Regions from separate parts of the Kitasatospora sp. NBC_01560 genome, predicted to be linked through region 2. Evidence: predicted binding sites of a transcription regulator. Region 2 holds the regulator's gene; each other region holds the start of a gene.

Region 1 (2,266 bases), 1.0 Mb from region 2:
CGGCCAGCTTGGCGAGGCGCTCCTGGAGCTTCTCGCGGTCGTAGTCCGAGTCGCTGTTCTCGATCTCGGCACGGATCTGGTTGACCCGGCCGGCGACCTGGTCGCTGTCGCCGCCACCGTCGACGATGGTGGTCTCGTCCTTGGTGATGACCACCTTGCGGGCGGTGCCCAGCAGGTCGATGCCGGCGTTCTCCAGCTTGAGGCCGACCTCCTCGGAGATCACGGTGCCACCGGTGAGGATGGCGATGTCGCCGAGCATGGCCTTGCGGCGGTCGCCGAAGCCCGGGGCCTTGACGGCGACGGACTTGAAGGTGCCGCGGATCTTGTTCACGACCAGGGTCGACAGGGCCTCGCCCTCGACGTCCTCGGCGATGATGACGAGCGGCTTGCCGCTCTGCATGACCTTCTCCAGCAGCGGGAGCAGGTCCTTGACCGAGCCGATCTTGGAGTTGGCGATGAGGATGTACGGGTCCTCGAACGTCGCCTCCATCCGCTCCAGGTCGGTGGCGAAGTAGGCGGAGATGTAGCCCTTGTCGAAGCGCATGCCCTCGGTGAGCTCAAGCTCCAGACCGAAGGTGTTGCTCTCCTCGACGGTGATGACGCCTTCCTTGCCGACCTTGTCCATGGCCTCGGCGATGAGCTCGCCGATCTGGGTGTCGGCGGCCGAGATGGAGGCGGTGGAGGCGATCTGCTCCTTGGTCTCCACGTCCTTGGCCTGGGCCAGCAGCTCGTCCGAGACGGCCTTGACGGCCTTCTCGATACCGCGCTTCAGGGCCATCGGGTTGGCGCCGGCGGCGACGTTGCGCAGACCCTCGCGGACGAGAGCCTGGGCGAGCACGGTGGCGGTGGTGGTGCCGTCACCCGCGACGTCGTCCGTCTTCTTGGCGACCTCCTTGACGAGCTCCGCACCGATCTTCTCGTACGGGTCCTCGAGCTCGATCTCCTTGGCGATGGAGACACCGTCGTTGGTGATCGTGGGGGCGCCCCACTTCTTCTCCAGCACGACGTTGCGGCCCTTGGGGCCGAGCGTGACCTTCACCGCGTCGGCGAGCTGGTTCATGCCACGCTCAAGGCCGCGGCGAGCTTCCTCATCAAAGGCGATGATCTTGGCCATCAGAAGTGGTCCTCCGGGACACGGTCGACTGCTCGGACCAAGGGGTGCCCGCGACGGACGGCCCTGGTGTGCGGGGGTCCTTTCCCCTACCGCTCCCGGGGGCCTCACCGACCCGGTCCGCTGTCACTCTCACGCTGTGAGTGCTAACGCCAATGATTAGCACTCTCGGTGGGCGAGTGCAAGCCCGAGGGGCGACCCGCGAGCCGCCGCGGACACGACGAGGGGCCCGCACGACGCGTGTCGCACGGGCCCCTCGCCAAGCAAGAGGTGCACCAGCCGATGGGCCGAGCCGAACTCCTGGGTGCCGGAAAGGTCAGACCGCCGCGCGGACCATGTCCGCCTGCGGGCCCTTCTGCCCCTGAGAGATCTCGAACTCGACCCGCTGGCCCTCCTCAAGGGTGCGGTAGCCGTCCATCTGGATCGCGCTGTAGTGGACGAAGACGTCCGCACCACCGTCGACCGCGATGAAGCCGTAGCCCTTCTCCGCGTTGAACCACTTGACGGTGCCCTGAGCCATTCCGAACTCCCCTAGTGCTGTGCTGGCCCTTCACGCGCCCGCAGGTCGCGGGCCCGGGTCTGGTTGAGGCCGGCCCGGGGAACCCCCCCTGGGCGCAGCCGTGCACGCCACAATCCCCGCCGAGAGCACCGGAGTCGTCCGATGAGGGGGCGATTGCGTCGACCGCGGCTGAATGTATCCGGACCGACGCCCTCTGCAACAGGGTCCTCCACCGGGAATTCCCCCGGGGCACCGAGGGACAGCACGGGTGAAATGGTGAGGAACTCCGCAATTCCCGCCGGACATAGCGGACGAATTACCCAAATCCCCGCGAGAATTCTGACATCTGCCTGACATGTTTCACGTCGGCGGACCGGGCGCCGGTCTCATCGGCCGGACAGACACCGGCCGTACGGGGCGCAGAAGGATCCGAGTGCCGGGGCGAGAGAAGGGGGGAGCCTATTCCCGGCCGGACCCCACTCTACTCCGCCCGGACCGGTGAATATTCCCGCCGGAATGCGAGCGGCCGCCCGCGGGCACGGAAATCGAATTTCCGTGCCCGCGGGCGGCCGGTGCGGCGGGCGGGAGTTCTCCCGGGCGGCTCAGCAGCCGCCGGCCACCGCCGGAATGATCGAAACGCTCGCGCCGTCCTTGAT
Region 2 (2,266 bases):
CGGCACCTGGGTGCCGAGCGAGGCCGCCGTCATCGGGATGGTGACGGTGCAGTGCAGGTCGTCCCCGCGCCGCTGGAAGGTCGGGTGGTTGCTCTCGGCGATCTCGACGTAGAGGTCGCCGGCCGGGCCGCCGCCGGGGCCGACCTCGCCCTCGCCGGCCAGCTGGATCCGGGTGCCGTTGTCGACACCGGCCGGGATCTTGACGGTCAGGGTGCGGCGGGCGCGGACGCGGCCGTCGCCGGCGCACTCCGGGCACGGGGTCGGCACGACGGTGCCGAAGCCCTGGCACTGCGGGCAGGGGCGGGAGGTCATGACCTGGCCCAGGAAGGACCGGGTGACCTGGGAGACCTCGCCCTTGCCGCGGCACATGTCACAGGTCTGCGCGGAGGTGCCGGGCGCGGCGCCCTCGCCGCTGCAGGTGGTACAGGTGACGGCGGTGTCGACCTGGAGTTCCTTGGTGGTGCCGAAGGCGGCCTCCTCCAGGGTGATCTCCAGCCGGATCATGGCGTCCTGGCCGCGCCTGGTCCGGGAGCGCGGTCCGCGCTGGCCGGCGGCGGCGCCGAAGAAGGCGTCCATGATGTCGGAGAAGCCGAATCCGGCCGCGCCCGCGCCGAAGCCGCCCGCGCCGCCGCCGCCCGGCGACAGCGGGTCGCCGCCCAGGTCGTAGACCTGGCGCTTCTGCGGATCGGAGAGCACCTCGTAGGCGGCGTTGATCTCCTTGAACCGCTCCTGCGTCTTCGGGTCCGGGTTGACGTCCGGGTGCAGTTCGCGTGCCAGGCGCCGGAACGCCTTCTTGATCTCGTCCTGCCCCGCATCCCGTCGGACGCCGAGTACCGCGTAGTAGTCCGTGGCCACCAAATGCTCCGCTTGTTCCGCCTGTTGAAGTGCTTGCGACTGGAAACCACCATCAGGGTGCTGATGGTGGCCGTTGCTACGACTCGGCCAGGATCTGACCCACGTACCGTGCCACCGCCCGCACCGCCCCCATTGTGCCCGGATAGTCCATCCGGGTCGGACCGATCACTCCCAGTTTGGCCACGCTCTCGTCGCCCGAACCGTAACCGACCGAGACGATCGAGGTGGAATTCAGCCCCTCGTACGCGTTCTCCCGGCCGATCCGGACCGTCATCCCGGCGTCCGCCGTCTCACCCAGGAGGCGGAGCAGGACGACCTGCTCCTCCAGTGCCTCCAGCACCGGCTGGATGGTGAGCGGGAAGTCGTGCCCGAAGCGGGTCAGGTTGGCCGTGCCGGCCAGCATGATCCGCTCCTCGTTCTGCTCGGCGAGCGCCTCGAAGAGCGTCGCCAGCACCACCGTGACGGCCGGCCGGTCGACCGCCTCGAACTGGGCCGGGAGGTCGTCCAGCAGCTCGGGCACCTCCGGGAGGCGCTGCCCGACGGCTCTGGTGTTGATCTTGGCACGAAGGTCGGCCAGAACGGTCTCGCCGACCGCGCCGGGGCAGTCCACGAGCCGCTGCTCGACCCGGCCGGTGTTGGTGATCAGGACCAGCATCACCTTGGCCGGGGCCAGCGCCACCAGTTCGATGTGGCGCACGGTGGACCGGGAGAGCGAGGGGTACTGGACCACCGCGACCTGCCGGGTCAGCTGCGCGAGCAGCCGGACCGTCCGGGCCACCACGTCGTCCAGGTCGACCGCGCCGTCGAGGAAGTGCCGGATCGCCCGCCGCTCGGGCGCGCTCATCGGCTTGACCTCGGCGAGCCGGTCGACGAACAGGCGGTACCCCTTGTCGGTGGGGATCCGCCCGGCGCTGGTGTGCGGCTGGTGGATGTAGCCGTCCTCCTCCAGCGCCGCCATGTCGTTGCGGACGGTGGCCGGCGACACGCCGAGGCTGTGCCGCTCCACCAGGGCCTTGGAACCGACCGGCTCCTCGGTCCCCACGTAGTCCTGGACGATGGCACGAAGCACCGCGAGCTTGCGGTCGTCGAGCTGGCGGACCTCACCGGCCATGGGGCACGCACCTCCGTCTTCGCACGTTGTCCGTTGTGACATGTGTTCGGGTGACTGCTTGCGGGCCGCGCCGGGCGGACCCCGGCTCTGGCACTCTGAACACACGAGTGCCAGGACCGTACCTGCCAGTGTAAGGCCCGGGCCCAACGGCAGGAACGGCCCGGCCGGGGTGATCCTGCCCGCAGTTCCCGGCGCGCGGGTGATGCCGCCCGCCCGTCCGGGTGGCAGCATCGGAAGCGGACGGCGATCGGAGGAGCAACGATGTCGAGCTCGGGCCAGCACACCCGCTTCGCACCGGAC
Region 3 (2,266 bases), 2.1 Mb from region 2:
CGCCGCCCAGCGGCGCACCGCCCCCGCCCGGCACCCGCACGAGCCCGGCGTCCGCCGGGTCTCCGCGCTGGCCTCGCCCGGCGTCCGGCTGCTGGCCGGCGCGTTCCTCGGCGTCGGCACCGTCTTCGGTGCGATGCAGGTCTCGGTGACGGCGTTCACCGAGTCGGTCGGCCAGCCGGGTGCCAACGGCACGGTGTACGGGATCTTCGCGGGCGGCTCGATGCTGGCCGGCGTGCTCTACGGCATGGTCGCCTGGCGCCGGGCCCCCCGGCAGCGGCTGCTCGGCTGCTACGCGCTGCTGGTGCTGGGCTGCTCGACGCTCTGGGCGATGCCCAACCTGGTCGCGCTCTCCGTCGCCGCCCTGGTCTGCGGCCTGGCCATCGCGCCGACCCTGATCACCGGGTACACCCTGGTCGAGACGCTGGTCGCGGACGGCGCCAAGACCGAGGCCTTCACCTGGCTGACCGGCGCCATCGGCCTGGGCCTGGCGACCGGCTCCACGGTGGCCGGGCAGCTGATCGACGGCCACGGCCCGTCGGCCGGGTTCCTGGTGCCGGTGGCCGGCGCCGGGGTGGGCCTGGTCGCGCTGGTCGCGCTGCGGCACCTGCTGGTCGCGCCCGGCGCGGCGAGCACGGTGGCCACCGGCGGCGAGCGGCCTGCGGCACGGCAGCTGGTCGGCGCGGCCAAGGGCTGAGCCGGGCCCTCCCGGGCGGTCGGCGCACGGCCGCCCCGGGCCCCGCTCCGGCCTGCCCCGCTGCGGCCCCGGCTCATCTCACATTCGAGTCGCTGGACTGATGCAGCGGAATGCCGCATCATTGACCATCGTTAGCACTCATCAGGCGAGAGTGCCAGGAGGAAGACAAGTGCCCACGTACCAGTACCAGTGCACCGAGTGCGGCAACGGCCTGGAGGCGGTGCAGAAGTTCACCGACGAGGCGCTGACCACGTGCCCCGACTGCCAGGGACGGCTCCGCAAGGTCTTCTCGGCCGTGGGTGTGGTCTTCAAGGGTTCCGGCTTCTACCGGACCGACAGTCGCTCGTCCTCCAGCAGCACGGTGGGCTCGGGTTCGTCGACCACGTCCTCGTCCTCGACGACCGCTCCGGCCTCGTCCTCGGGCGGCTCCGCCCCGGCGTCGAGCCCCGCTCCGGCGGCGGCGGCGAAGCCGGCCGGCTGACCCCGGACACCTCAGGCCTTCCAGGCTTTCGAAAGGCCCGTTGGCCCGCTTCGGCGGGGCCGACGGGCCTTTCGGCGTGCCCGGGCGCCGGGGCGGCCTGTCGGGCAGGGCGGGGGCCGGGAGCCGGAGGCGGGAGGCGGGGGCCGGGAGGCGGGGGCCGGGCTTAGGGGGCCGGGCGTCGTTCCGGGGACACCGGGCCCACCCCTGCGGGTGACGGCGTTTGTCCACAGGCCCGGGTTGTCCACAGGCTGGGGACAGCGGATTCCACCGGGGCCGCCGGCGCCGCAGAGTGTGCGTCACGAGATGCCGGCCCGCCCGGGGCCGGCACCGGACGACCACCGGTGGTGCCCATGACGACGACCACGAGCCTCCCCCGCCCGTTCCCGCTGCCCGCGCCGGCCGTCCCGCCGCGGCGCGAAGTCCCGCCGTTCCCGCCGATCCGGCGCGGCGGCGGGCGCGGCCACCGGCTCCGGCAGGCCCTCCGGCACCGGCCCGCGGTCCCGGTCGTGCTGCTGCTCGCGCTGGCCGCGGCCCTGGCCCTCGGGCCCGCCCGGGCCTGGCTGCCCCCGCCTGGAGCCGGCCCCGTCCACCGAACGGGTTGTCAATCGGACACCGGCGAAGATCACCCGTGACCGGAAAACGACTTCGTCGTTCACGCGGCATGAAGGGCTTCAAAGAATTCCTGTTGCGGGGAAATGTCGTCGACCTCGCCGTTGCCGTCGTCATCGGCGCGGCCTTCACCAACATCGTCAACGCCTTCGTCAAGGGCGTGATCAATCCGCTGGTCGGTGCCTTCGGGCCGAAGGACCTGGAGTCCTACACGTCCTGCCTCAAGGGCCCCTGCGAGCTGAGCGCGACCGGTGAGGTCACGTCCGGGATCATGATCCTCTGGGGCTCGGTGCTCAGTGCCGCGCTGCAGTTCCTGATCACCGCGGCCGTCGTCTACCTCTGCCTGATCCTGCCCATGACCAGGTTCGCCGCCAAGCGGAAGAGCCCCGCCGACATCGAGGCCGAGGCCGAGGCCAGGGAGGTCGTCCTGCTCACCGAGATCCGCGACGCGCTGGTCACCCAGCAGCGTTGAGCGGCACCGC

Evidence for each region. The regulator HrcA, encoded in region 2, represses chaperone genes, less so after heat shock. The targets are predictions, from matches to a motif close to TTNGCACTCNGNNNNNCNGAGTGCNAA.
Region 1: a site for HrcA is predicted at 1,271-1,297, ahead of groL (chaperonin GroEL). Genes of this name have one in related genera too.
Region 3: a site for HrcA is predicted at 826-852, ahead of OH807_RS24055 (FmdB family zinc ribbon protein). Genes of this name have one in related genera too.

What each region holds. Positions count from the first base shown of each region.
Region 1 is NZ_CP109364.1:4,390,240-4,392,505, forward strand. Features, by position in the region: gene groL (chaperonin GroEL) at 1-1,114, opposite strand, end outside; gene OH807_RS19145 (cold-shock protein) at 1,428-1,631, opposite strand; gene OH807_RS19150 (ubiquitin-like small modifier protein 1) at 2,213-2,266, opposite strand, start outside.
Region 2 is NZ_CP109364.1:3,354,074-3,356,339, forward strand. Features, by position in the region: gene dnaJ (molecular chaperone DnaJ) at 1-855, opposite strand, end outside; gene hrcA (heat-inducible transcriptional repressor HrcA) at 932-1,966, opposite strand; gene htpX (zinc metalloprotease HtpX) at 2,228-2,266, shown strand, end outside.
Region 3 is NZ_CP109364.1:5,493,285-5,495,550, reverse strand. Features, by position in the region: gene OH807_RS24060 (MFS transporter) at 1-694, shown strand, start outside; gene OH807_RS24055 (FmdB family zinc ribbon protein) at 864-1,175, shown strand; gene mscL (large conductance mechanosensitive channel protein MscL) at 1,837-2,256, shown strand.